DNA from 4 places in the Streptomyces sp. UG1 genome. Region 1 is predicted to be linked to each of the others. Evidence: riboswitches for the same ligand, from Rfam matches in the RefSeq annotation. Region 1 holds a riboswitch; each other region holds the start of a gene.
The links. A riboswitch is a leader RNA that binds a small molecule or an ion and turns the genes downstream of it on or off. The one in region 1 is predicted to bind cobalamin.

Region 1 (7,021 bases):
CCCACCCTTGGCCTGAGAACGATCGGCATTCAACGATCTTCCAGTACTCTCTGGGAGATTTGTCGTGCACGTCGCCATTCCGGGGGGAAATATGGCTCGTGATCGCAAACCGTCCCGTCACCGCTCCCGTCACCGCTCCCGCCTCGTAGCGATATCCGTGGCGGCCCTCACCCTCAGCGGAACCGCCCTCGCCGAGATCCCGGCCGCGGCCGCGAGCAAGCCCAAGGGCCACGACGTCTCCTCGCACCAGAAGGACGTCAACTGGCAGAGCTCGAAGGCGAAGGGCGCCAAGTTCGTCTACGTCAAGGCGACCGAGTCCCACACCTACCGCAACCCTTACTTCGGCCGGCAGTACAACGGCTCCCGCAACGCGGGCCTGGTCCGCGGCGCGTACCACTTCGCCGTGCCGAACAAGTCGTCGGGCAGGACCCAGGCCGCGTTCTTCGTACGCAACGGCGGCGGCTGGCGGTCGGACGGCTGGACCCTGCCGCCCGCCCTCGACATCGAGTACAACCCGTACAGCAAGCACAAGTGCTACGGGCTGAGCAAGGCGAAGATGGTCAACTGGATCCAGTCCTTCAGCGACGAGGTGAAACGACTGACCGGCCGCCGCCCGGTGATCTACACCACCACCCACTGGTGGAACACCTGCACCGGCACCAGCCGCGCCTTCGCCTCCAACCACGCCCTGTGGATAGCCCGCTACAACTCCTCGACCGCGGGCACGATGCCGGCCGGATGGCGGTTCTGGACCTTCTGGCAGTACGACAACGGCGGCAGCCTGCCGGGTGACCAAAATCTCTTCAACGGCTCCATGGCCCAGTTGAGGAAGTTCGCCCGGGGCTACTAGCCGGGCGACGCTTGGGCCGTACACCGACCGGCGGACCGAAGGTCTCCCCTTCCGGCACCCCAGGACACCGTGCGGCCCCCCTCAGTTCACCTTTCGTTCACCCAGGTTACCTACGTTCGTCCGGCCAATGACCTCGAACGATTGCCTGGGTAAATGGAAAACTTCTCGCTGATCCTCGCGATTGTGGTCGTGACCGCACTCGCGTTCGATTTCACGAACGGTTTCCACGACACCGCCAACGCGATGGCCACCACCATCTCGACCGGTGCGCTCAAGCCCAAGGTCGCGGTGGCCATGTCCGCCGTACTGAACCTTGTCGGCGCCTTCCTCTCCGTGGAGGTCGCCAACACGATCTCCAAAGGTCTCGTCGACGAGACCGGCATCCGTCCCGAGGTCATCTTCGCCGCGTTGGTCGGTGCGATCCTCTGGAATCTGCTCACCTGGCTGGTGGGCCTGCCCTCCAGTTCCTCGCACGCCCTGATGGGCGGTCTGATCGGCGCCACCATCGCCTCGGCCGGCATCGGCGCGGTCCACGGCGACGTGCTGGTCACCAAGGTGCTGATCCCGGCGATCGCCGCCCCGCTGGTCGCGGGCATCGCCGCGCTGCTCGCCACGCGCCTGACGTACACCTTCGGCAAGAAGGCCGACGGCAAGGCCGCCGCCAAGGGCTACCGCAGCGGCCAGATCGCCTCCGCCGGCCTGGTGTCCCTCGCGCACGGCACCAACGACGCGCAGAAGACGATGGGCGTCATCACCCTCGCCCTGGTCGCCGGCGGCGCCGTCGCCCCCGACTCCGACCCGCCCATGTGGGTCATCCTCTCCGCGGGCCTGGCCATCGCGCTCGGCACCTACCTCGGCGGCTGGCGCATCATCCGCACCATGGGCAAGGGCCTGACCGACCTCCAGCCGCAGCAGGGCTTCGCCGCCCAGACCAGCGCCGCCACGGTCATCCTGGCCTCCTCCCACCTCGGCTTCTCCCTGTCCACCACGCACTCCGTCTCCGGTTCGGTGATGGGCGCCGGCCTCGGCCGCAAGGGCGGCGTCGTCCGCTGGTCCACGGCCACCCGGATGTTCGTCGCCTGGGGCCTGACCCTCCCGGCCGCCGCCCTGGTCGCCGCGCTCGCGGAGTACGTGACGGGCCTCGGAAGCTGGGGCACGGCCGTGGTCGCCGTCTTCCTGATCGCCTCCAGCGCCGCGATCTGGAAGGTCTCCCGCCGCGAGGTCGTCGACCACACCAACGTCAACGAGAGCGAGGAGTCGCCCGGCGTGGTCACCACCGCCATCGCCGCCGTGACCCCGCCCCCGGCGGTCCCCGCGAACGCGGCGGCCGAGGAACTGGCGACCACGATCCCGGCCGCGTCGACCACCGAGTCGGCGCCGTCCCAGGCCACGGTCTGACCCGCCCGGTCACTCCCCTCACTCAGGCTCACTCGGACTTACTCAGGAAAGAAGAACCATGAAGATCGACTGGGCGGCCCTCGGCTCCGTCTTCGGCGTCAGCCTCGTGGTCACGGTGGCCCTGGTGGGCCTGTTCACCCTCGGCATCGCGGGCCTGTCCCGCCAGGAGAAGGCCTCGGCCCAGGGCGGCTCGGCCGCCCTCGCGGTCACCGGCGCGTACACGTGCTTCGCGGCGTGCGCGGCGGCGGTGGCGTACGGGATCTATCTGATCGTGGCCTGAACCACACCACACGCACCACCTGAAGCACCCGAGGTGCGGGACGGACAACCGTCCCGCACCTCACTGCTGTGTGGGCCTTCGCACACTCTCCCGTCGCAGGTCAACGGCAAGTTGACGCCCGTTCCAACGCCGTGGTGGACTTCCGGGGCCAAGTACGGCGGCAGGAGAGGAAGCCGGTGAGAATCCGGCGCGGTCCCGCCACTGTCACCGGGGTAGTAAGCCCCGGGAGCCAGGAACTCTCACCGCCGGTCTCGTCGAACCAGGGCGTGGACACCCTGAGTGAGGACACAACGCGATGCTCGCCTGCCGCTCGACACGCAACTGCGGACCCACGTCTGACCTCACGGTCGGCTGACCCCGATGCGAGCCGATCGCGTTTTCGCGTACGGCGCCGCCGCCGGGCTCCTCGGCGATCTGCTGCTCGGCGATCCACGCCGGGGGCATCCGGTCGCCGCGTTCGGCCGGGCCGCCGGTGCCGTCGAGAAGGTGTTGTGGCGCGACGACCGCGCGTGGGGTGTGATGCACACCGCCGTGTGCGCCGGTGGCGCCGTCGCCGCCGGGGCGCTCGCCGCGCGTGTCGTACGTACGTCTCCCGCCGCTGCCGTCGCGCTGACCGGCGCCGCCACCTGGGCCGTCGTCGGCGGGACTTCACTCGCCCGGGAGGCGCGGGTCATCGGACGGGCCCTGGAGGCGGGGGACGTCGAGGCGGCGCGGGCGCGGCTGCCGCATCTGTGCGGGCGGGATCCGCAGGCGCTGGACGCGGACGGGATCGCGCGCGCGGTCGTGGAGTCCGTGGCCGAGAACACCTCCGACGCGGTGGTGGGGGCGCTCGTGTGGGGGGCCGTCGGCGGGGTGCCGGGACTCCTCGGGTTCCGGGCCGTGAACACGCTCGACGCCATGGTCGGGCACAAGTCGCCCAAGTACCGGCGCTACGGCTGGGCTTCGGCCCGGCTCGACGACCTGGCCGGCTGGCCGGGGGCACGGCTGACCGCCGTACTCGCCGCCGTCGCCGGAAGTGATCCCCGTGGAGCGGTACGGGCCTGGCGTACCGATGCCGCCAAGCACCCGAGCCCCAACGCCGGGCCCGTCGAGGCCTCGTTCGCCGGGGCGCTCGGGGTCCGGCTCGGCGGGACGCTGTCCTACGGCGGGCGGGTCGAGCACCGGCCCGTGCTCAACGCATCCGGGCGGAGCGTCGGCACGGCCGACATCGAACGTGCCGTACGGCTGTCGCAGCGCGTCGGCTGGCTGGCGCTCGGCGTCTGTGTCGCCGCGCGCCGTGTCGCGAAGGGGCGTACGTCATGACGGGCGGTGGGCTGCTGGTCGCCGGGACCACCTCCGACGCCGGCAAGAGCGTCGTCACGGCCGGGATCTGCCGGTGGCTGGTGCGGCAGGGCGTGAAGGTCGCGCCGTTCAAGGCGCAGAACATGTCCCTCAACTCGTTCGTCACCCAAGAGGGTGCCGAGATCGGGCGGGCGCAGGCCATGCAGGCGCAGGCCTGCCGCGTCGAGCCGACCGCACTCATGAATCCCGTGCTGCTCAAGCCCGGTGGCGAGCAGAGCAGCCAGGTCGTGCTGCTCGGCAAGCCGGTCGGTGAGCTGAGCGCGCGCGGGTACCACGGCGGGCGGCAGCAGAAGCTGCTCGGCACCGTGCTCGACTGTCTTGCCGAACTCCGGGGCACGTATGACGCGGTGATCTGTGAGGGGGCGGGGAGTCCGGCCGAGATCAATCTGCGGCGCACCGACATCGTGAACATGGGGATCGCCCGCAATGCCGGGCTGCCCGTGCTGGTCGTGGGCGACATCGACCGCGGCGGTGTCTTCGCCTCCTTCTTCGGGACCGTCGCGCTGCTGTCGGAAGAGGACCAGAGGCTGATCGCCGGGTTCCTCGTCAACAAGTTCCGCGGCGACGTCTCGCTGCTCGAACCCGGCCTCGACATGCTCCACGGGCTCACCGGACGGCACACCTACGGCGTCCTGCCCTTCCGGCACGGGCTCGGGATCGACGAGGAGGACGGGCTGCGCGTTTCTTTGCGCGGGACGGTCCGGGAGTCGAACCTCGCCCCGCCCGTCGGCGAGGACGTACTGCGGGTCGCCGTCTGTGCCGTCCCCCTGATGTCCAACTTCACCGACGTGGACGCCCTCGCCGCCGAACCGGGCGTCGTCGTGCGGTTCGTGGACCGGCCGGAGGAGCTGGCCGACGCGGACCTGGTGGTCGTGCCCGGCACCCGGGGGACCGTCCGCGCACTGGAGTGGCTGCGCGAGCGCGGGCTGGCCGAGGCCCTGGTCCGCAGGGCCGCCGAGCAGCGACCGGTCCTCGGGATCTGTGGTGGCTTCCAGGTCCTCGGGAAGCACATCGAGGACGAGGTCGAGAGCCGGCGGGGGCACGTGGAAGGGCTCGGGGTGCTGCCCGTGCGGGTGCGGTTCGCCCGGGAGAAGACCCTCACGCGGCCGGTGGGCAAGGCCCTGGGTGAGGCGGTCGAGGGATACGAGATCCATCACGGAGTCGCCGAGATATCGGGCGGCGATCCCTTCCTGGACGGCTGCCGGGTCGGCCAGACCTGGGGCACCCACTGGCACGGCTCGCTGGAGTCGGACGGCTTCCGGCGGGCCTTCCTGCGCGAGGTGGCCGCCGCCGCGGGCCGCCGCTTCGTGCCGGCCCCCGACACCTCGTTCGCCGCGCTGCGCGAGGAGCAGCTGGACCGGCTCGGCGATCTGATCGAACAGCACGCGGACACGGACGCGCTCTGGCGGCTCATCGAGTCGGGCGCGCCGCAAGGACTGCCTTTCATTCCACCGGGAGCGCCCGTATGAGCACTGTGTTGTTGTTGTCGACCGCCGACACGGATCTGCTGGCGGCCCGCGCCGCCTCCGGTGCCGACTACCGGATCGGCAACCCGACCCGCGTGGACACCGAGACCGAGCTGCCGGCTCTGCTCGACGGCGCGGACATCGCCGTCGTACGGCTGCTGGGCGGCAAGCGGGCCTGGGAGGACGGGCTCGCGGCGCTCAAGGCGTCGGGCGTCCCGACCGTGCTGCTGGGCGGCGAGGCCGTGCCGGACGCGGAGTTGATGGCCGAGTCGTCCGTCCCGGCCGGTGTGGTGGCCGAGGCGCTGAAGTACCTCGTGGAGGGCGGGCCCGCCAACCTCACCGAGCTCGCCCGGTTCCTCTCCGACACCGTGCTGCTGACGGGCGAGGGGTTCGTCGAGCCGCGGAAGATGCCGGAGTACGGCGTCCACGGCGAGCGTCCCTTCGTCGAGGGCCGCCCGACCGTCGGTGTGCTCTTCTACCGGGCCCATGAGCTCAGCGGCAACACCGCCTTCGTGGACACCCTGTGCGACGCCGTCGAGGCACACGGCGCCAACGCCCTTCCCGTGTACTGCGGTTCGCTGCGCGGCGCGGACGAGGGGCTCTACGAGATCCTCGCCAAGGCCGACGCCCTGGTCGCCACCGTCCTCGCCGCCGGCGGCACGCACGCCTCGCAGGCCTCTGCGGGCGGCGACGAGGAGGCGTGGGACATCGGGGCGCTGGCCGACCTCGACGTGCCGGTGCTGCAGGGGCTCTGCCTCACGTCGTCCCGGGCGGTCTGGGACGAGTCCGACGCCGCCCTCTCCCCCATGGACGCGGCGATGCAGGTCGCGATCCCCGAGTTCGACGGCCGCCTCATCACCGTCCCCTTCTCCTTCAAGGAGCAGGGCCCCGACGACGTTCCCGTGTATGTCGCCGACCCCGAGCGGGCCGGGCGCGTCGCCGGGATCGCCGTACGGCATGCGCGGTTGAGGCACAAGCCGAACGCCGACAAGAAGCTGGCGCTCGTCTTCACCGCCTACCCGACCAAGCACTCGCGTGTCGGCAACGCCGTCGGCCTCGACACGCCCGCGTCGGCCGTGCGGGTGCTGGACGCGCTCAGGGACGCCGGTTACGGCCTCACCGAGTACCCGGCGGGCGGCGACGAGCTGATCCACCGGCTCATCGAGGCGGGCGGTCACGACGTCGAGTGGCTGACCGAGGAGCAGTTGGCCGCGGCGCCCGCGCGCGTGCCGCTGGCCGACTATCGGGCGTGGTTCGACAAGCTCGACCCGGAGCTGAAGGACGCCATGACCGAGGCCTGGGGCGAGCCGCCGGGTTCGCTGTACGTCGACGGGGACGACATCGTCCTGGCCTCCCTCCGGTTCGGGAACGTCGTCGTGATGATCCAGCCGCCGCGCGGCTTCGGCGAGAACCCGATCGCGATCTACCACGACCCGGACATGCCGCCGTCGCACCACTACATGGCGGCGTACCGGTGGCTGGAGAACAGCTTCGGCGCCGACGCGATCGTGCACATGGGCAAGCACGGCACGATGGAGTGGCTGCCGGGCAAGGGCCTCGGGCTCAGCGGAGGGTGCGCCCCGGACGCCGTCCTCGGTGATCTGCCGCTGATCTACCCGTTCATCGTCAACGACCCCGGCGAGGGCACCCAGGCCAAGCGCCGCGGCCACGCCACCGTCGTCGACC
Region 2 (7,021 bases), on a different contig from region 1:
GGAGCGGGACGGCGGCGCGTCCGGCTCCGAGGAGATATGGCTGAAGTTCCTCACGGACGACGAGCGTGCCATCCGCACATCCGCCCCCAGGGAACCCTCCGCGCAGGAACGGGCGCTGGGGCGGCGCCCCCGGCCCCACCCCCTGGACGGGACACCGGAGCGCAAGCGGCTGCGGCACCACACGCCGACGGCCGCCGAGTCCGACGCGGTCGGCGAGCTGTGGCAGCCGGAGGAGTACCGGTCCGGACCGGCCTGGCGGGACCTCGACGGCCGAGCCAGAGCCCGGCGGGTCGTTCGCGTGCTCGCCACGGCGGCCGCGATCGCCGTGGCCGTAGGGGCCTGGTCCTGGTTGTCCACCGCAGCGGGTGCCCCGGACGGCGGGCTGGACGACATCACCGTGCAGCAGTCGGAGCGAGCCCGACACGAGCCGCCCACGGCAACCGACTTCCCGTCCCGGTCCGCGACGGAGCCGTCCTCGCCCGTCGCCTCCGTCGAATAGGAGCCGGCGGCCCTCCGCCACGGGCCGGGTTCGCCGCTGGAACACCCGCATTCCCAGACGCTGAGTGACGTGGTGCCTGATCAGGAAGGCGATGTCGGTTCTTGCCCCTCGCCGCCGGGCTGGCGGATGCGCACCGTGCCCGCGTCCAGGTTCACCAGGAAGGGCGGGTCTTGTGCCGGCCTGACGTTCTTGCGTACGCGCTCCTGCTCCATGGCGCGCTTGACGGCCTGGGCCCCGGGGTCGCCCTCCTGGATCAGGTCGACACCGATCGACGACAGGCTCTTGGTCTTGCGCCAGTAGATCCAGCCCCGGGCCTCCATCGCCAGCAGAACACGATCCGCAAGGAACACGAAGGCGCCCAGCGCGACGATGCCTCCCGCGACCAGCACCAGGAACGGTAAGAACACGTCCATGGGCACGAGCCTACTTCTGGAATCGTGCCGATCGCGGGCGCGCGGCACCCCGCCGACCGCCGCATGGCGGCACGCCGGACGGACAGCGCACGCCCCCGTCTCGGCGGTACTCCGCGCGTAGTAGCCCCGCCACTCCCCGGGGAGTAGCCCCGAGTGACGCCCTCGGGGCGACGCCCGACGGCAGTGCTCGGGGACAGCCTGAGAGGGTGATTCTCATCGAACTCTTCGCACCCCCGGGCGCCTTGGACTCCGCACAGCGCGAGTGGCTGGCCCGCCGGATGATCGAGCTACTCATGGCGTCCGACCAGCCGGACGACTCCCATGCCCCCGAAGTCCTCGAAGCGGCCCGGTCCTGGACGCAAGTACTGATCCACGAGCCGACGACCTGGGTGGTGGGCGGACGGCAGTCGGTGGATCCCGCCGACCCGCCCCGTTACGTGGTGCGGGTCAGCGCACCGGCCGCCTGGCGCAAGGACATGAGCGGCCATGTCATCGATTGCCTCACCCAGGCCCTGGCGGAGGCCGAGAAGGCGGCCGGCCGCGACCCCGACCGGCTGCGGCACGAGCCGCATGCGTGGATCCATGTCATCGGCGTCACCGAAGGCAGCCTCGGCGTACTGGGCCGCGCCATGGGGAGCCTGGACCTCATCCGCCACCTCACCGCCCCGCACCGCGACGCCATCGCCCGCAGGTCCACCGCGGACCTGCCGCCGGGCCATGTCGTCGACCCGGTGTGCGGCATGACCGTGGACCTGAACACCACCGACCTCACCCTGGAGTACGACGGCACCGTCCACGGCTTCTGCCACGGCCAGTGCCGGCGGATCTTCGCCGAGGAGCATGGCGTATCGCTCGAGGAGAACCGCCGGGACGAGGTCGTTCAGTGACCGTGGGGCGGCTCGAAGCAGTTGGTCTCCGGGTACGGGTCGTTGGCCCGGACACCGTGGTTGGGCTTTCTGCACGAACGCCGTGACACATGCGTCGTCATGCCGGGCCGCCCGCACCGTCACCGGATCCCCACGCACCCTGCTCCCACAGCCGCTTGAGCACCGGCCCTATACACGCGGCCTCCCGCACGGCGGTGGGCGTTGTTCTCGATGTAGCGCGGCGCCCCGTCACGGGCCCCCGGCTCCGTCGCCCGGCGAAGACCGCGCCGACCATCGGGCCCCTCCCCGCGTGCCCGATCAGCCACCGAATCCCGTCGATCAGCCACCGAATGCCGTCGCTCACGGCTCCCCGTCCCGGCCTGCGAGCGGCCCCCGGCCTTCGCCGCAGCCCTGAGCAACGGCACCCGAGGCCCCCGCCCTGGCCGCCTCAGTCGTCCGGCTGGGCCTCGGCGGTGGTTCCCGGCTTCGGTCTGGCCCGCCCGGGCGGGGTGAAGGTGTAGAGGTCGAGGATGTCGGGGCAGGGTACGACACCGGGGCCGCCGGAGCGGACCCAGGTGAGGATGTCCTCGGTGGCGTCGAGGTCGTTGACGAGGCCGAGCCAGACGGGGCGGGCGCCCGCGGCGCGGCCGGCGGCGGAGGGCTGGACGACGATCACGTTGGCGTGTTCGCACACGCCGAGGCAGTCGGAGATGCGCACCGGCGCGTGCTCGGCGAGGCGCGCGGTCTGCTGGGCGTGATCGACCCCGGGCACCTTCGGGGTCCCGCAGCAGCAGTCCCGGCAGACCACGATCCGGCTGGGTACGGGCTGTTCGGGCGGTGTCGGCACGTCAGCACCGCCCGGCCGGCCGAAGGTAGCGGATCACCGGGTGGCCGGGGTCGTCGGTGACCTCGGCGCGGACGCCGTAGACCTGCTCGATGAGGGTGGGGGTGAGGACCTCGGCCGGGGTGCCCTCGGCGACCGCGCGGCCGGCGTGCAGGACGAGCAGGCGGTCGCAGTACATCGCGGCGAGGTTGAGGTCGTGCAGGGCGATCACGGTGGTGACCGGGAGGGCCGCGACGAGGTCCAGCAGGTCGAGTTGGTGCTGGATGTCGAGGTGGTTGGTGGGTTCGTCGAGGAGGAGTTCGCGGGGTTCCTGGGCGAGCGCGCGGGCGATCTGGGCGCGCTGGCGTTCGCCTCCGGACAGGGTGTGCCAGGACTGGCCGGCCCGGTCGGTCAGTCCGGTGCGCTCCAGGGCCGCGCGGACCGCCTCGGCGTCGGCGGCCGTGGCCGGGGTCCAGGCGCGGCGGTGCGGGATGCGGCCCAGGGCGACGACGTCGCGGACGGTGAGTTCGGTCTGGGTGTGGGCGTCCTGCTCGACGGTGGCGACGCGCCGGGCGGCGGCACGGCGGCCGACGTCGCCGAGCGGGCGTCCGTCCAGGGTGACGACCCCGGCGGTGGGTGCGAGGACGCCGGCGAGGAGTCTGAGCAGCGTCGACTTTCCGGAGCCGTTGGGTCCGAGCAGGCCGACGGTCTCGCCGGGGCGCAGGGCGAGGGTGACGCCGTCGACAATGACCCGGCCGGCGACACGCCGTACGACACCCTGGGCCCGCAGGCTCGTCATGCCTTCCTCCGTCCCCGGTAGAGCACGGCCACGAACGCCGGTACGCCGATGAGGGACGTGACCACGCCCACCGGGACCTCCTGGGGGTCGAGGAGGGTGCGGGCGGCGGTGTCCACCCACACCAGGAACACGGCTCCGGTCAGCGCCGTGACCGGCAGCAGGCGGGCGTGGCCGGAGCCGGTCAGGGCGCGGGTGAGATGCGGCAGGACCAGGCCGACGAAGCCGATCGCGCCGGCGCTGCTCACCAGCGCGGCGGTGAGCAGCGCGGTTCCGCAGAGCAGCACCAGCCGAGTGCGGGCGACGCGGACGCCGAGCCCGGCTGCGGCGTCGTCACCGAAGGCGAAGGCGTCCAGGGTGCGGGCGTAGCCGAGGCAGACGGCGAGGACCAGGGCCAGGACGGCGGTGCACAGCAGCACCTGCCCCCAGTCGGCGCCGGTGAGCGAGCCCAGCAGCCAGAACAGCACGCCCCGGGTGGTCTCGGCGTCGGCGGAGGTCAGCACGATGAACGAGGTCAGTGCGGAGAAGAGCTGCATGGCCGCCACCCCGGACAGCACGACCCGGTCCGTGCTGCCGCCGAGGAGATGGCTGAGCAGCAGCACCATCGCGAAGGAGAGCAGCGCGCCGAGGAAGGCACCGGCCGACAGCGACACCGCTCCCCCGCCGACTCCCAGCACCACGACGGCGACGGCCCCCGTCGACGCGCCGGAGGACACCCCGAGCACGAACGGGTCGGCCAGCGGATTGCGCAGCAGCGACTGCATGACCGCCCCGCACACGGCAAGCCCGGCCCCGCACACGGCGGCGAGCAGGGTGCGCGGCATCCGCAGGTTCCACACGATGCCGTCCCGCAGGGGCGCCAACGCGCCCTCGCCGAGCCCGAGATGAGCGGCCACGGACGCCCACACGTCGGCCGTGGAGATGTCGGCCGGCCCGATCGTGACCGCGACGGCGACCGACGCGAGCAGCGCGGCCAGTCCGCCGCCGGTCAACACCAGGGTGCGCACGCTCACTTGGCGAGCCCGAAGTCGCGCAGCCCCGCGGCGACCTTCTCGATCCCCTCGACCGTGCGGATGGTCGGGTTCATCGCCTGCCCGCTGAGCAGCACGTACCGCTTCTCCTTCACGGCGGTCAGGTTGCGGGTGGCGGGGTTGGTCTCCAGGAAGCGGATCTTGGCGCGGGCGCTCTCGGCGGTCTGCTGCCTGCGCGTCAGGTCGCCGATCACGATGACGTCGGGGTCGCGGTCGGCGACGGTCTCCCATCCCACCTGGGGCCACTCGTCGTGGGTGTCGGAGAAGACGTTCTTCGCGCCGACCGCGCGGGTGATGGCGCCGGGCGCGCCGCAGCAGCCGGCGAGGTAGGGCGACTGGGAGTTGGCGAACCAGTACATGAGGGAGACATCGGGGGCGTGCAGCCCGTCGGTGGCCGCGCGCACCCGCTGCCTCAGCTCGGCGACGAGCTTCTCGCCGCGCTCGTCGACGCCGAAGGCACGGGCCAGGTCGCGGATCTCGCCGTACACGGCGTCGAGGGTGAGCGGCTCGCTGCGCGATCCGTCGCCGCCGCTGTCGTTGTCCTTGCCCGTCGAGCAGTCGGAGGGCGAGACGTACGTGGGCACGCCGAGCTTCTCGAACTGCTCGCGGGTGGCGACGCCGCCCTTGCCGAGGGTGGAGACGAACGAGGCGGTGACCAAGTCGGGTTCGGCGTCCAGGACCTTCTCGAAGGAGGGGTTGTCGTCGGCCAGCCGGGTCACGGCCGCGTTCGCCTTCTCCAGCCCCTTCATCACCGGGTCCGTCCAGGTCGCCGTGCCCGCCATGCGGTCGGCGAGGCCGAGGGAGAGCAGGATCTCGGTGGTGCCCTGGTTGAGGGAGACGACGCGCCGCGGGGCGGACTTCAGGGTGACCTTGTGGCCGCAGTTGTCGATCGTGCGGGGGTAGCCCGCGCCGGCGGGCTTCGCGGTGTCCGCGTCGGAGGCGCCGCCGCCGCATGCGGTGAGCAGCAGGGCGGACGCAAGGAGAAGTGCGGGGGTACGGAGCACGGGCATGCCTCGGGTGTCGGGGCTCGTACGCGGAGCCTGGCCTACGGACGTCCTCCCCGCCGGGCGGCGGTGAGGTGCCAGCAGGTCTTCGGACTCGGGTTCGTCCGGTCGGGGCCGCCTTCCCGGTCTCCCAGTGGCGTTGTGAACCTGCCGTGCCCCGCCCGTCCCCCTCACCGCTGCGCGTCAGTTCCGGATTCCCACCGGATTCCCTGGCCTCGGTTGTGGCTCGACTGGCCTGATGAGGCTACCAAGTCCGTATGGCCGCCCCACCCGCCTGTACGGGAACCCGGGGCGAGGTCCGGATCTTTGTGGCTTCTGCCAGTACGGCCCTGCGCCGAGGTGCGGGAAGACTGCCCGCCACAGGCCACGGTGTGTCCCGGGGCGCGGGGGCCGACGCCGAGGGCATCGACGATGCACACGGGAGGACGACGCGGTGAGCGTGCAGCAGTACGACGAGATCGGTGAGGCGTTCGAGGGCTTCAAGTCCCTGCCGCTGACGCGGTATGCGGAGGTGCCCGGCTTCCTGGCCATGGTCGGGGACGTGCGCGGCAAGGCGGTCCTCGACCTGGCCTCCGGCACCGGCTTCTACAGCAGGGAGTTCATGCGGCGCGGCGCCGCGGAGGTGTTCGGCGTCGACATCTCCCGGGAAATGGTGGCCGCGGCGCGCGAGTTGGAGGCGCGTGAGCCGCTCGGGGTGCGCTACGAGGTGGGGGATGTCACCGAACTGCGGCCGATGGACCGGCAGTTCGACATCGCACTGGGGGTGCAGTTGCTCAACTACGCCCAGGATGTCGCCGCCATGGAGCGGATGTGCCGCAACGTGCACCGCAGCCTGTTGCCCGGCGCCGAGTTCTTCGTGCTGGCCCAGTCCCCCGACTACCGCCCCGACCCGTCGTCGCTGGAGAAGTACGGCTTCCGCTGTGAGCCGACCGGCGAGGAAGCCGCGACCGGGCCGCGTTTCCGGGTCACGGCGCTGCTGGACCCGCCGGTCAGCATCATCAGCGCCGCCCCGCGCCGCGAGGTCTACGAAGCGTCCCTGCGGGCGGCCGGATTCAGCGAGGTGACCTGGGTCCCGCTGGAGGTGTCCGAGGCCGGCCTGCGCGAGTACGGCGCCGACTTCTGGGCGGACTTCCGCGCCAACCCGCCACTGGAGATGCTGCGCTGCCGCGCCTGACGGCCGTCCGGGCCGGCGATCAGCCGCTCCGAGTCCGTCATTTCCTCCATCTCCTCACGGTCAGCCGGCGACGGCGAGCCCCAGTTCGCGCTCGCCGAGTGACGCGAAGAAGCGCTCCACGTCGGCTTCCGTGACCTCGGGGAGGGTGGCCGGCGACCAGCGCGGGGCGCGGTCCTTGTCGATGATCTGGGCGCGGACCCCCTCCACCAGGTCGGGGCAGGCCAGCGCCGCGCAGGAGACGCGGAACTCCTGGTCCAGGACCCGCTCCAGCGCGCCGAGCCGGCGGGCGCGGCGCAGCGCGGCCAGCGTGACCTTGAGGGCGGTCGGCGACTTGGCGAGCAGGGTCTCGGCGGCCTCCTTGGCGGCCGGGTCACCGCAGGTGAACAGCCGATCGACGATGGCCTCTACGGTGTCG
Region 3 (7,021 bases), on a different contig from region 1:
CCTCCATGACCCGCTTGCCCGCCGCCACCGAGCCGGTGAAGGAGACCTTGTCGACACCGGAGTGTCCGACCAGGTACTCGCTGACCTCGCGGTCGGCGGGCAGGATCGACAGCACGCCCTCGGGCAGCCCCGCCTCGGCGACGATCTCCGCCAGCAGATAGGCGTCCAGCGGGGTCTCGGGCGACACCTTCAGGATCGCCGAGCAGCCCGCGAGCAGCGCGGGCGCGAGCTTGGCGGCGGCGGTGAACTGCGGCACGTTCCACGGCACGACGGCCGCGACCACGCCGACGGGCTCGCGCCGCACCAGCAGCTTGCCGAGCACGCCGTCGCGCCTCTCCTCGTACGGGAAGCCGCGGGCGACGGTGATCGCCGCGTCCCAGGCCATCATCGAGGCGAGCGCCTGCACCATCACGGACGAGGTGTACGGGGTGCCGTTCTCGGAGGAGATGACCCGCGCGATCTCCTCGTGCCGCATCGCGATCCCGTCCTTGATGCGGGTGACGACCTCGATCCGCTCGTCGAGGCTCATCCGCGGCCAGGGCCCCTCGTCGAACGCCCTGCGCGCCACCGCGACCGCCCGGTCGACGTCGGCGGGCGAGGCGTGCGGCACGCGTCCGATGACCTGTTCCGTGTGCGGCGAGATCACCTCGATGACGTCCTTGCCCAGGGGATCGGTCAACTCCCCGCCGATGAAAAGCTGTCCGTGTTCCACGAGCTCGGTCATGGCCGACGCCTCCTGCGGAGCTGACGCTGTTTCAGAACTGATACCAGTTCTAGTTATAGTGGGCAATGGTCGTGGGCGGGCAGGCGGCGGGCCGACGGCGGACGAGGCGAAGCCAGGACGGGAAGCCAAGATGGGGGAGGCCCATGACGCAGGTGTACGACCACGGCGGCGGCGTCCGGTCCGTGAAGGTCCCCATCCCTGACAACCCGCTCGGCCACACCCTCGTGTACGTCGTCGAGACCGGCCGCGGCCCGGTGCTGGTCGACACCGGGTGGGACGACCCGGCGTCCTGGGACATCCTCGCGGAGGGACTGACGGCCTGCGGCACGTCGGTCGCGGAGATCCACGGTGTCGTGATCACCCATCACCACCCCGACCACCACGGCCTGTCGGGTCGGGTGCGCGAGGCGTCCGGGGCGTGGATCGCGATGCACGAGGCGGATCTCTCGATCGTGCGCAGGGCGCGCGGAACCCGCCCCGAGCGCTGGTTCACGTACATGGCGGCCAAGCTCGCCGCGGCCGGCGCCCCCGAGGAGCACATCGCGCCCCTGCGGGCGGGCCGGCCCCGCACACTCCCCGGCCTCTCCCCCGCCCTCCCCGACCGCGAGATCGTCCCCGGCGAACTCCTCGACCTCCCCGGCCGCCGCCTGCGCGCGATCTGGACCCCGGGTCACACACCCGGCCATGTCTGCCTGCACCTGGAGGAGGACCACCCGGCCCAACTGCCCGGCCACGGCCGCCTGTTCTCCGGCGACCACCTACTCCCCGAGATCACCCCGCACATCGGCCTGTACGAGGACCCCGACGACGCGACGGTCACCGACCCGCTCGGTGACTACCTCGCCTCCCTCGAACGCGTCGGCGGTCTCACCCCCGCCGAGATCCTCCCGGCCCACCAGCACCCCTTCACCGACGCCCCGTCCCGCGTACGGCAGTTGCTGGCCCACCACGAGGAACGGCTCACCGGACTGCTGGCGTTGCTGTCCGAGCCCCTCACCCCCTGGCAGCTCGCCGAGCGCATGGAGTGGAACCGGCCCTGGGAGCAGATCCCTTACGGGTCACGGAACATCGCGGTCTCGGAGGCCGAGGCCCACCTGCGACGGCTGGTGAAGCTGGGGCGGGCGGAGGCGGTGGCGGGGAGTGAGCCGGTGACGTACGTGACCGTATAACAGTCACCATGAACACGCCGAACGCCTTGGCCCCGTTGGACCGACTCCTCGCCGAACGCGCCTGCGAGCGCGTCATCCTCGACTTCGTCCACCGCCTCGACCTCGGCGAACCGGCCTCCGTCGCCGAGCTGTTCACCGAGGACGGCTGGTGGGAGTGGCCTGCTCCGGGGGACGGGCGCCGCTCGGAGGGACGGGCGGCGCTGCGGGCGTACTTCGGCGCACGGCCGGCGGACAAGCTCTCGCGGCGGGTCATGTCCAACATCCGGGTCACGGTGACGTCGGAGGACACGGCCGAGGCGACGTCGTACTTCACCACGTACCGCGTCGAAGGCTGGACGGGCGGCATGGTGCCGGCCGCCCCGCCGGTCCAGGTCGGCCACTACGAGGACACGTTCCGCCGCGTGTCCGACCAGTGGCTGCTCACCTCCCGGACCCTCCACCTCCCGTTCGGCGGCCCCACCCCACGACAGGGCCGCGGCGCCCTCGACGTCGTCCACACCGACCGCGCCCCCTTCATCCGCTTCCCCGACGGCAGCGAGCCGCCGCTCTCGCAGGGTGTGCGCAGCGGGCCCCTGCTGTTCACGTCCGGCCAGGGACCGCTGGATCCGGCGACCGGTGCCATGCCGGGCGACTTCGGGGCACAGGCACGACAGGTGCTCGCCAACGTCGAGGCCGTCGTCGCGGCGGCGGGCGGCGACCGGCGGTCGATCGCACGCTGCACCTGCTATCTCTCCGACCGGACCCACTTCGCCGAGTTCAACCGCGTCTACCGGGAGTTCTTCACGGACTGCCCTACCCTTCCGGCCCGTACGACGGTTGTGGCTCGGCTGGTGCGGGAGGGTGTGCTGGTCGAAGTGGACGCGGTGGCCGTCGTCGCCTGACGGGCCATCAGCGCATGAGCGTACGGATCAACGCCTCTGTGTCACCGAGTAGTTCGATCTCGCGCGGCGTCATCGTCGGATTGACCGCGCGCCGGCGCAGGGCCTCGGTGAGGCCGGCCTCCGTGAGGTCGGAAGGGTCGGCGAGCAGGGACGTCAGGATGGAGCGGGCGGCTTCGGCGACGGGCTCGGCGACGACGGCGGCCTGGGCGAGGATCAGGTGAGCGAGGATGCCGCCCGCCTCGTCCGGGCCCAGTGTCCCCCCGGTCAGCGCCCCGAGCATCGTCGGCCCCGGCAGCCGCTCCATCACCAGCTCGGTCCGCGAGGAGTCGGCCAGTCGTACCCGGGGCGCCGGATAGCCGTGGGCGCGTGCGTGGGCCATCACCGCGCCCTCGGCGAGCGCGTCCCCGTAGCCCTCCCGGTTCCGCCGCAGCACCCATGCCTCGTCGATCTCGTACACGTCGGCCGTGCGCCCCGTCCCCAGCAGTCGCCCCACCGACCCCGCCCCCTCCGTCGTGCGAGGACCGTACCCCGGCCCGCACAGGCGGCCCTCGGGGTCCCGGTTACGGGCGGGTAGAGTGTCGGCGTCGTCATCACACCCGTACGGGGGAAAGCCGGTGCAAATCCGGCGCTGACCCGCAACCGTGAACCGGTCGTCGAAGGCCGGTGAGCCGGATCTCCGCGTACGGGCAGTGACCGGCTCACGTGCCCGGCAGCCGGCCGGAGCACGGCACCGTCGAGGTATACGGAGCCGAGCCGCCGGGGGTCCTCCCTGTGCTGCCCGGTTCCCCTTAGGGAAGGGCACCCGCCGATCATGTACGTCCGCCGCAGCGCCGCGGTCCTGGCCGCCGTCGCCGTCGTGATCGGCGCGGCCGCGCCGGCCGCGGCCGCCGACGAGTCCCCTTCCACGTCGCCGTCCCGGGCGTACCCCGCCGAGCTGTACGGCGGCACCGACCCGACCTACGACGGCGTCTGGCGGCAGTCCCTCGCGCTGCTCGCGCAGGACACGGTGGGCGTGCGGCCGGCGAAGGGGGCGGTGGACTGGCTGCTGGGGCAGCAGTGCGCGAACGGCGCCTTCGCGCCCTACCGCGCCGACGCCGACGCCGACTGCGGCGCCAAGACCCCCGTCGACACCAACAGCACCGCCGCCGCCGTACAGGCACTCGCCGCACTCGGTGGGCACGACGCCGCGACCGGCAAGGCGGTGTCCTGGCTGAAGTCCGTGCAGAACAAGGACGGGGGGTGGGGGTACGCGGCGGTCGGGGCCAGCGACACCAACTCGACGTCGGTCGTGATCGGCGCGCTCGCCGCCGTGGGTGAGAAGCCGGCAGGCGTCGTGAAGGGCGGGCGGTCTCCGTACGACGCCCTGGTCGAACTCGCCCTGCCGTGCACGGGTGACGGCGCCGGCGCCTTCGCCTTCCAGCCGGACAAGAAGGGCACCCTGGTCGCCAACGCCGACGCCACGGCCGCCGGGATCCTCGGTGCGCTCGGCAAGGGGCTCGTGGTGCGCCCCGGCACCACCGCCTCCGACGCGACCTGCGCCGACGGCGGCGACCGGACCCCGCAGCAGGCCGCGGCCAACGGCGCCGCCTACCTCACCCGGGCCCTCGCCGAGGACGGCCACCTCAAGTCCGCCCTCCCCGGCGCCGAGGACCAGCCCGACTACGGCAACACGGCCGACGCGGTCGTCGCGCTCGCCGCCCGGTCCGGTGCCGGCGCCGCCCAAAAGCCGCTGCGCTGGCTGGAGCAGAACTCCGCCAAGTGGGCCGAGCAGAGCGGCCCGGCCGCCTACGCCCAGCTCATCTTCGCCGCCCACGCCACCGGCACCGACCCGCGCGACTTCGGGGGCGTGGATCTCGTCAAGCAGCTCAACGCGACCGGCCCGGCACCCCAGAAGGCAGCCGGCCAGGAGGAGAAGGGGGAGAAGACGGACGACGGGGACAACCCCTTCGGCGCCTGGTGGTACATCGGTGTCTTCCTGGTCGTCGGCATCGGCATCGGCTTCCTGCTGAGCGGCCGCAACAAGGGCGGACGGCAGTGATCCGCCGCGTTGTCGCTCTTCTCCTCGCCGCGCTGGTCCTCCTGACCGGCGCGGCCCAGGCCGCCCAGGCCGCCGGCTACCGCTACTGGTCCTTCTGGGAGCGCAAGGGCGACACCTGGATCTACGCCACCCAGGGCCCCGCCACCGCCCGCCCCTCCGACGGCGACGTGCAGGGCTTCCGCTTCGCGGTGAGCGCGGACTCCAAGGACGCGGCGCAGCCGAGGGGCGCGGCCGAGTTCGCGGTGATCTGCGCCCGGACACCCGCGCAGGACGGCACGAAGCGGGTCGCCCTCGTCCTCGACTTCGGTACGCCGGCCGACGCCCCGTCGGGCGAGACGCCCCCGGCCCGCCGCACGGCCTGCGCCCGGGTGGCCCCCGACGCGACGACGGCGGAGGTCCTGGCCGCGGTCGCCAAGCCGCTGCGCTACGACACCGACGCCCTGCTGTGCGCGATCGCCGGCTATCCGCGGAAGGGCTGCGGCGAGCAGGTGTCGGACGACGACGCCCGCGAGCCGGCGCCGACCAGTGACAGCGCCGAGGTCGACTCCGGCGACGGCAGCACCTGGCTGGGCCTCGTCGCGGGCATCGCCGCCGTGGCCGTTCTGGCAGCGGCAGCGATCTGGCAGGCAAGGCGGCGGCGACCGTAATGGCCGGGGCGCAACTCCACCCCGGCGCCTGGTGGCTGTGGGCCCTGGCCCTCGGCACCGCGGCCACCCGCACCACCAACCCTCTCCTGCTCACCCTCCTGATCGCCACCTCGGCGTACGTCGTGGCGACGTGCCGCCCGGACGCCCCGTGGGCCCGCTCCTACACCGCGTTCGTCAAGCTCGCGCTCGCCGTCCTCCTCATCCGCCTGGTCTTCGCCGTGGCCCTGGGCTCCCCCCTCCCCGGCACCCACGTGATCGTCACCCTGCCCGAAATCCCCCTCCCCGACTGGGCGCAGGGCCTCCGTCTGGGCGGCAGGGTCACCGTCGAGACGCTCGTCTTCGCCCTCTACGACGGCCTGCGGCTGGCGGCCCTGCTCATCTGCGTGGGCGCGGCGAACTCCCTCGCCAACCCCACCCGCCTCCTCAAGTCCCTGCCCGGCGCCCTCTACGAGCTGGGCGTGGCGGTGGTCGTGGCCCTCACCTACGCCCCTCATCTCATCGCCGACGTCCAGCGCCTGCGCGCCGCCCGCCGCCTCCGTGGCCGCCCCGACACCGGCATCCGGGGCTTGCTGCACGTGGGACTGCCGGTCCTGGAGGGCGCGTTGGAGCGCTCGGTCGCCCTGGCCGCCGCGATGGACGCGCGCGGCTACGGCCGTACCGCCGACGTCCCGCCCCGGGTCCGCCGTACGACGACCGCGCTCACCCTCGGCGGCCTGCTGGGCGTCTGCGCCGGAACGTACGGCCTGCTGACCGCCGAGGGCGGGACGTACGGCCTGCCCGTCCTCCTCGCCGGACTCGCCGCCGCCCTGGCGGGCCTCCGCCTGGGCGGTCGCCGCACCCTGCGCACCCGTTACCGCCCGGACCGCTGGGACGCCCGCGCCTGGCTGGTCGCCGGTTCCGGCGCGGCGGTCGCGGCCCTGCTGACCCTCGCCGCCGACCGCGACCCGGCGGCCCTGCACCCCGGCGTGGTCCCCCTGGAAGCGCCCGCCCTCCCCCTGTGGCCCGCGGCAGCCGTCCTGATCGGCCTGCTCCCGGCCTTCATCAGCCCAGCGCCCCTCAAGGAGACGTCGTGATCCGCTTCGAGAACGTCTCCGTGACGTACGACGGTGCCGCCGAACCCGCCGTCCGGGGCGTGGACTTCGAGGTCCCGGAAGGCGAACTCGTCCTCCTCGTCGGCCCGTCGGGTGTCGGCAAGTCCACCGTCCTCGGCGCGGTGAGCGGCCTCGTCCCGCACTTCACCGGCGGCACCCTGCGCGGCCGCGTCACGGTGGCCGGCCGCGACACCCGCACCCACAAGCCCCGCGAACTCGCCGACGTGGTCGGCACGGTGGGCCAGGACCCCCTGTCCCACTTCGTGACCGACACGGTCGAGGACGAACTCGCCTACGGCATGGAGTCGCTGGGACTGGCCCCCGACGTCATGCGCCGCCGAGTCGAGGAGACCCTGGACCTCCTCGGCCTCACCGACCTCCGCGACCGCCCCATCGCCACCCTCTCCGGCGGCCAGCAGCAGCGCGTGGCGATCGGCTCGGTCCTCACCCCGCACCCCGCCGTCCTGGTCC
Region 4 (7,021 bases), on a different contig from region 1:
TTGAACTCGACCTTCGCCTTGGTCTTCTTCTCGAAGGCCGCGGCGACGTCCTTCTGCCACTGGTCCGGGGAGGAGCCGTCCATCACCCACACGGTGAGCGTCTGACCCTCGTAGCCGTCCGCCCCGGCCTTGTCCCCGCCGTCCCCGTTGTCGCCCCCGCACGCCGCCAGGGAGATCATCATGCCCGCGACACCGATCGCGGATATCAGCTTGCGCTTCACGCCACCCTCCTCAGGGATGCCCACACCTCCCGCCCACGGGCCGGGACCTGGACCAATGGTGTAGACCAGTACGGGGAGCTTGGACCAGACCAAAAGCCCTGTCAAGGGTCATCGAAAGGGCCCTGACCAGCCGTTATGCGACCTACATATGCAGGAACCTTTAAGTAAGAAGCCAGCGAAATCCCCGGCGCCGGAGTAATCTCGCCGCTAGACCACTCAGCGCTATGGACTAGACCAAAAGTGGCGGCGAAGGTATACAGAAGGGATCACGATGTGACCCGCATCCGGAGCCGGGAAGGCGAAGCATGAGCACCGACGTCAGCAGTGCGGAGAACGAGAACGGCGCTGCCGTCCGTACCGCCCGCGTGCCCAAGTACTACCGCCTGAAGAAGCACCTCCTCGACATGACGGAGACCCAGGCGCCGGGCACCCCGGTCCCGCCCGAGCGCACGCTGGCGGCCGAGTTCGACACCTCCCGCACGACCGTGCGCCAGGCCCTTCAGGAGCTGGTCGTCGAGGGGCGCCTCGAACGCATCCAGGGCAAGGGCACGTTCGTCGCCAAGCCGAAGGTCTCGCAGGCCCTGCAACTCACCTCGTACACCGAGGACATGCGCGCCCAGGGCCTGGAGCCGACCTCCCAGCTCCTGGACATCGGCTACATCACCGCCGACGACCGCCTCGCCGACCTGCTCGACATCACGGCCGGCGGCCGGGTGCTGCGCATCGAGCGACTGCGCATGGCCAACGGCGAGCCGATGGCCATCGAGACGACCCACCTCAGCGCGAAGCGCTTCCCGGCGCTCCGGCGCAGCCTGGTGAAGTACACCTCCCTCTACACCGCGCTCGCCGAGGTCTACGACGTCCATCTCGCCGAGGCCGAGGAGACCATCGAGACCTCGCTGGCCACCCCGCGCGAGGCGGGCCTGCTCGGCACCGACGTGGGCCTGCCGATGCTGATGCTCTCCCGGCACTCGCTGGACCGGGAGGGGCAGCCGGTGGAGTGGGTGCGGTCGGTGTACCGGGGGGACCGCTACAAGTTCGTGGCGCGGCTGAAGCGGCCGCAGGATTAGGCCACTTCGCGGCCGTCGCCCTCGCGGTCTGCACCACGCCGCTGGTGAAGTCGGGGCGCCTGAAGTGGGCCTGGATCACCGGGGTTCCGCTCGCCCGGGACGCCACCGTGACGCTCACCGCGAGCCGGCAGAAGGTGTTCTCCTTGGCGGGCGCCATACGACCGCTATGCCGCGCATGTACGGAGCGAGCACCCGGACGCGAGGGTGCCCACCCGGCGCGACTTCGAGCGGATGCGGACCGACCGTCAGGAGAACGACCCGCGGCCGCCGTACACACCATTCCTCCACATCCGGTATGCGGACAGGGTCTTCCGCTGTCGGTGCACCGTCACCTAGATTGCCTGCGCGTTTCTGTGGCGATCAGTGAGGGGACGGAGCCGTCAGATGTCAGATGCATCAGAAGCGAACAGAGGGCCGGTGGTGACGCCCGTACGGGTCGTCATCGCGCTCTGTCTCGTCGCGCCCTTCGTGGCGATGCTGTGGGTCGGTTCGTACGCCAAGCCCGATCCGGAGTTCGCCAGCATTCCGTTCTTCTACTGGTACCAGATGCTGTGGGTGCTCATCTCCACCGCGCTGACGATGATCGCGTACAAACTGTGGCAGCGTGACCAGCGCGCACGACGTGGAGGTGGCAAGTGAAGGACGGCGTGAACGGCGTCGCACTCGCCGTCTTCATCTTCTTCTTCCTGCTCGTCACGGTCATGGGCTTCCTGGCCGCGCGCTGGCGCAAGGCCGCCAACGAGAACACCCTGGACGAATGGGGCCTGGGCGGCCGGTCGTTCGGCACCTGGGTCACCTGGTTCCTGCTCGGCGGCGACCTGTACACGGCGTACACCTTCGTGGCGGTCCCGGCGGCGATCTACGCGGCCGGCGCGGCGGGCTTCTTCGCGGTGCCCTACACGATCCTCATCTACCCGCTGATCTTCACCTTCCTGCCCCGCCTGTGGTCGGTCTCCCACAAGCACGGCTATGTGACGACCTCGGACTTCGTGCGCGGCCGCTTCGGCTCGAAGGGCCTGTCGCTGGCGGTGGCCCTCACCGGCATCCTGGCGACGATGCCGTACATCGCGCTCCAGCTCGTCGGCATCCAGGCCGTCCTGGACGTGATGGGCATCGGCGGCGGCGAGAACACCAACTGGTTCATCAAGGACCTGCCGCTGCTCATCGCCTTCGGCGTCCTGGCCGCGTACACGTACTCCTCCGGGCTGCGCGCGCCCGCGCTGATCGCGTTCGTGAAGGACACGCTGATCTACATCGTCATCGCGGTGGCGATCATCTACATCCCGATCAAGCTGGGCGGGTTCGACGAGATCTTCGCCGCGGCGGACAAGAAGTACACGGAGAACGGTGTGGGCGGGCTCATCCCGCCCGCGGCGGGGCACTGGGGGTACGCCACGCTGGCGTTCGGGTCGGCACTGGCACTCTTCATGTACCCCCACTCGATCACGGCGACGCTGTCCTCGCGCAGCCGTGAAGTGATCCGCCGCAACACGACGATCCTGCCGCTGTACTCCCTGATGCTCGGCATGCTGGCGCTGCTCGGCTTCATGGCCATCGCGGCCGGAGTCATCGTCGCCAACCCCCAGTTGGCGATCCCCCAGCTCTTCGAGAACATGTTCCCCGACTGGTTCGCGGGCGTGGCCTTCGCGGCGATCGGCATCGGCGCCCTGGTGCCTGCGGCGATCATGTCCATCGCGGCGGCAAATCTCTTCACCCGCAACATCTACAAGGACTTCATCAGGCCGGACGCCACGGCCGAGCAGGAGACCAAGGTCTCCAAGCTGGTCTCCCTGCTGGTGAAGGTGGGTGCGCTGGTCTTCGTCCTGGCGATGGACAAGACGGTCGCCATCAACTTCCAGCTCCTGGGCGGCATCTGGATCCTGCAGACCTTCCCGGCCCTGGTCGGCGGCCTGTTCACCCGCTGGTTCCACCGCTGGGCGCTGCTGGGCGGCTGGGCGGTCGGCATGATCTACGGCACGGTCGCCGCGTACGGGGTCGCCTCCCCGACGCAGAAGCACTTCGGCGGCTCCTCGGCGGAGATCCCCGGCATCGGTGAGATCGGCTACATCGGTCTGACGGCGTTCGTGCTGAACGTGGTGGTGACGGTGGTCCTGACCTTCGTCCTGAAGGCGGCGAAGGCGCCCGAGGGCGTCGACGAGACCAGGCTGGAGGACTACACGGCGGACGCGGGCGACCCGGGCGTGCAGGTGGAACTGCCTCCGGCGACCGCGGGATCGTCCCACTGAGCACCTGACGCCGACGGGCCGCCGGAGGAATCCGGCGGCCCGTTGTCGTACCCGTCCGGCAGACTCGCCCGCATGGACATCGCGATCCGGCAGGCGGAACCCGGCGAATACGACAGGCTCGGCGAGATCACCGCCCAGGCCTACCTCCAGGACGGCCTCCTCGACTTCGGCGAGAGTGACGCATACCTGGCCGAGCTGAGGGACGTGGCCAAGCGGGCGGCCGCCGCCGAGGTGCTGGTGGCCGTCGAGAGCGGCCGGCTGCTGGGCGGCGTGACCTTCGTGCCGAGCGGCGGCCCGATGGCCGACATAGCCGCCCCCGGCGAGGCCGAGATCCGCATGCTCGCGGTCGCGCACGACGCGCGGGGCCGGGGCGCCGGCGAGGCCCTCGTACGCGCCTGCGTCGACCGTGCACGGGCCACGCAGGGCTGCGTACGGATCGTGCTGTCGACCCAGCGCACGATGCACGGCGCTCACCGCATCTACGAACGCATGGGCTTCGTCCGCACACCCGAGCGGGACTGGAACCCGATCCCGCATCTGGACGACATCACTCTCCTCACCTACGAGTTGACGCTCTGAAACCACCGCGACACAACATCTGGGGGTGGCGTGGCGGGCGAGCACAAGATGTATGCTCTTCCTCGCTGTCGCCGCAGGGGAATCCGGTGCGAATCCGGAACTGTCCCGCAACGGTGTACTTGTGCATGTCCGTTCCCGAAAAACGCCGTGCACAGGAGTCAGTCCGAGGACCTGCCGACAGCGCGCCCGGCCACCCGGCCGGTGCGCCCTGACGTCCGGGCCTCGTGGAATGGGCCGGTGGACGCGACGCCGCGTGCGCTCGTGAGCTGCCCCTGCCCTCCGCAAGGCCCCCGTGCCGAGCGAGGGAGAGCCCCCACGTGACCATCGCGCCAGCAGACCCGGCCTCAGCCGTCCCGACCAACGAGGACGCTCCGGGAACCGCTTTGCTGCGGACCCTCACCGAGCTGACCGCCGACCTCCCCGACGCCGACGCCGGCCGGGTCGCCGCCGCCGCGCTGCGCGGCCGGTCCGCCCTCGCGGACGAGACGGAGCTGCGCGAGCTGGCCACCGAGGCGGCCGCCGGTCTCATCTCCGAGGACCCCGCCTACAGCAGGCTGGCCGCCCGGCTGCTGACCATCTCCATCGCCGCCGAGGCCGCCTCGCAGGGCGTGACGTCCTTCACCGAGTCGGTCGCGGTCGGGCACCGGGAGGGCCTCATCGCCGACCGGACCGCCGAGTTCGCGCGCGTCCACGCGGCCCGGCTGGACGCGCTCATCGACCCGGCGGGCGACGACCGCTTCGGCTACTTCGGCCTGCGCACCCTGCACAGCCGCTACCTCCTGCGCCACCCCCACACCCGCAAGGTCATCGAGACGCCCCAGCACTTCATGCTGCGCGTCGCGGCGGGCCTCGCCGAGGACGACACCCCCCGCTCCGTGGACGAAGTCGCCGCGCTCTACGGGCTCATGAGCCGCCTCGACTACCTCCCCTCCTCCCCCACCCTGTTCAACTCCGGCACCCGGCACCCCCAGATGTCGTCCTGCTACCTCCTCGACTCCCCTCTCGACGAGCTGGACTCCATCTACGACCGCTACCACCAGGTCGCCCGCCTCTCGAAGCACGCCGGCGGCATCGGCATCGCGTACTCCCGCATCCGCAGCCGCGGTTCGCTGATCCGCGGCACCAACGGGCACTCCAACGGCATCGTCCCGTTCCTGAAGACCCTCGACGCCTCGGTCGCCGCCGTGAACCAGGGCGGCCGGCGCAAGGGCGCGGCCGCGGTCTACCTGGAGACCTGGCACTCCGACATCGAGGAGTTCCTGGAGCTGCGCGACAACACCGGTGAGGACGCCCGCCGTACGCACAACCTGAACCTCGCGCACTGGGTCCCGGACGAGTTCATGCGCCGGGTCAACGCCGATGAGGTGTGGAGCCTGTTCTCCCCCTCCGACGTGCCCGAGCTGGTCGATCTGTGGGGCGAGGAGTTCGACGCGGCGTACCGCAAGGCGGAGGCCGCCGGGCTCGCGAAGAAGACCATCCCGGCCCGTGACCTCTACGGCCGCATGATGCGCACCCTCGCGCAGACCGGCAACGGCTGGATGACCTTCAAGGACGCCGCCAACCGCACCGCCAACCAGACGGCGCTGCCGGGCCATGTCGTGCACTCCTCCAACCTCTGCACGGAGATCCTGGAGGTCACCGACGACGGGGAGACAGCGGTCTGCAACCTGGGGTCGGTCAACCTCGGCACCTTCGTGGACACGGCGACCGGCGACATCGACTGGGAGCGGCTCGACGCCACCGTGCGCACCGCCGTCACCTTCCTGGACCGCGTCGTCGACATCAACTTCTACCCGACCGAGCAGGCGGGCCGGTCGAACGCCAAGTGGCGGCCGGTGGGCCTGGGCGCGATGGGGCTGCAGGACGTCTTCTTCAAGCTGCGGCTGCCCTTCGACTCGCCGGAGGCCAAGGACCTCTCCACGCGTATCGCCGAGCGCATCATGCTCGCCGCGTACGAGGCCTCGGCCGACCTCGCCGAGCGGGGCGGTCCGCTGCCGGCCTGGGAGAAGACCCGTACCGCCAAGGGGGTCCTGCACCCCGACCACTACGGCGTCGAACTCACCTGGCCGGAGCGCTGGGCCGCGCTGCGCAGCCGTATCGCCACGACCGGCATGCGCAACTCCCTCCTGCTCGCCATCGCGCCCACCGCCACCATCGCGTCGATCGCCGGCGTGTACGAGTGCATCGAGCCGCAGGTGTCCAACCTGTTCAAGCGCGAGACGCTCTCCGGTGAGTTCCTCCAGGTCAACTCCTACCTGGTCGACGAACTGAAGCGGCTCGGCGTCTGGGACGACCGCACCCGTGAGGCGCTGCGCGAGTCGGGCGGCTCGGTGCAGGACTTCGCCTGGATCCCGGCGGACGTACGGGCGCTGTACCGCACGGCGTGGGAGATCCCGCAGCGCGGGCTCATCGACATGGCCGCCGCCCGGACCCCGTTCCTGGACCAGTCCCAGTCCCTGAACCTGTTCATGGAGACGCCGACCATCGGCAAGCTCTCCTCGATGTACGCGTACGCCTGGAAATCGGGCCTGAAGACGACGTACTACCTGCGCTCGCGCCCGGCGACCCGCATCGCCCGCGCCGCCCAGGCCACCATCCCCGTACAGCAGCCGGCCCCCGAAGACGCCGTCGCCTGCTCCCTGGAAAACCCCGAGTCCTGCGAGGCCTGCCAGTAATGACCACCCGTAACCAGAACCTGCTCGACCCGGGCTTCGAGCTGACTCTGCGCCCGATGCGCTACCCCGACTTCTACGAGCGCTACCGGGACGCCATCAAGAACACCTGGACCGTCGAGGAGGTCGACCTCCACTCGGACGTCGCCGACCTCGCCAAGCTCAGCCCCGCCGAGCAGCACCTCATCGGCCGGCTGGTCGCCTTCTTCGCGACGGGCGACTCGATCGTCGCC

Region 2: another riboswitch for cobalamin. It lies ahead of ACP4J3_RS28335 (ABC transporter substrate-binding protein); the one in region 1 lies ahead of ACP4J3_RS18055 (cobalamin biosynthesis protein).
Region 3: another riboswitch for cobalamin. It lies ahead of ACP4J3_RS12570 (prenyltransferase/squalene oxidase repeat-containing protein); the one in region 1 lies ahead of ACP4J3_RS18055 (cobalamin biosynthesis protein).
Region 4: another riboswitch for cobalamin. It lies ahead of ACP4J3_RS40715 (ribonucleoside-diphosphate reductase subunit alpha); the one in region 1 lies ahead of ACP4J3_RS18055 (cobalamin biosynthesis protein).

Annotation. Positions count from the first base shown of each region.
Region 1 covers NZ_JBNGGG010000014.1:170,498-177,518, reverse strand. The annotation lists gene ACP4J3_RS18070 (lysozyme) at 92-850, shown strand; gene ACP4J3_RS18065 (anion permease) at 1,004-2,248, shown strand; gene ACP4J3_RS18060 (hypothetical protein) at 2,307-2,528, shown strand; cobalamin riboswitch at 2,647-2,786, shown strand; gene ACP4J3_RS18055 (cobalamin biosynthesis protein) at 2,889-3,830, shown strand; gene ACP4J3_RS18050 (cobyric acid synthase) at 3,827-5,338, shown strand; gene cobN (cobaltochelatase subunit CobN) at 5,335-7,021, shown strand, end outside.
Region 2 covers NZ_JBNGGG010000027.1:55,972-62,992, reverse strand. The annotation lists gene ACP4J3_RS28365 (hypothetical protein) at 1-499, shown strand, start outside; gene ACP4J3_RS28360 (hypothetical protein) at 580-912, opposite strand; gene ACP4J3_RS28355 (YHS domain-containing protein) at 1,119-1,799, shown strand; gene ACP4J3_RS28350 ((2Fe-2S) ferredoxin domain-containing protein) at 2,227-2,625, opposite strand; gene ACP4J3_RS28345 (ABC transporter ATP-binding protein) at 2,627-3,400, opposite strand; gene ACP4J3_RS28340 (FecCD family ABC transporter permease) at 3,397-4,410, opposite strand; gene ACP4J3_RS28335 (ABC transporter substrate-binding protein) at 4,407-5,438, opposite strand; cobalamin riboswitch at 5,495-5,682, opposite strand; gene ACP4J3_RS28330 (class I SAM-dependent methyltransferase) at 5,866-6,606, shown strand; gene ACP4J3_RS28325 (enoyl-CoA hydratase/isomerase family protein) at 6,667-7,021, opposite strand, start outside.
Region 3 covers NZ_JBNGGG010000009.1:133,931-140,951, reverse strand. The annotation lists gene ACP4J3_RS12595 (aldehyde dehydrogenase) at 1-724, opposite strand, end outside; gene ACP4J3_RS12590 (MBL fold metallo-hydrolase) at 868-1,893, shown strand; partial or broken gene ACP4J3_RS12585 (nuclear transport factor 2 family protein) at 1,902-2,360, shown strand; gene ACP4J3_RS12580 (RidA family protein) at 2,409-2,774, shown strand; gene ACP4J3_RS12575 (phosphotransferase) at 2,782-3,267, opposite strand; cobalamin riboswitch at 3,333-3,472, shown strand; gene ACP4J3_RS12570 (prenyltransferase/squalene oxidase repeat-containing protein) at 3,586-4,812, shown strand; gene ACP4J3_RS12565 (SCO2322 family protein) at 4,809-5,459, shown strand; gene ACP4J3_RS12560 (energy-coupling factor transporter transmembrane component T) at 5,459-6,532, shown strand; gene ACP4J3_RS12555 (ABC transporter ATP-binding protein) at 6,529-7,021, shown strand, end outside.
Region 4 covers NZ_JBNGGG010000047.1:61,957-68,977, forward strand. The annotation lists gene ACP4J3_RS40680 (extracellular solute-binding protein) at 1-221, opposite strand, end outside; gene ACP4J3_RS40685 (GntR family transcriptional regulator) at 527-1,291, shown strand; partial or broken gene ACP4J3_RS40690 (carbon starvation CstA family protein) at 1,300-1,434, shown strand; partial or broken gene ACP4J3_RS40695 (CstA-like transporter-associated (seleno)protein) at 1,460-1,627, shown strand; gene ACP4J3_RS40700 (DUF3311 domain-containing protein) at 1,676-1,930, shown strand; gene mctP (monocarboxylate uptake permease MctP) at 1,927-3,537, shown strand; gene ACP4J3_RS40710 (GNAT family N-acetyltransferase) at 3,610-4,116, shown strand; cobalamin riboswitch at 4,169-4,309, shown strand; gene ACP4J3_RS40715 (ribonucleoside-diphosphate reductase subunit alpha) at 4,434-6,791, shown strand; gene ACP4J3_RS40720 (ribonucleotide-diphosphate reductase subunit beta) at 6,791-7,021, shown strand, end outside.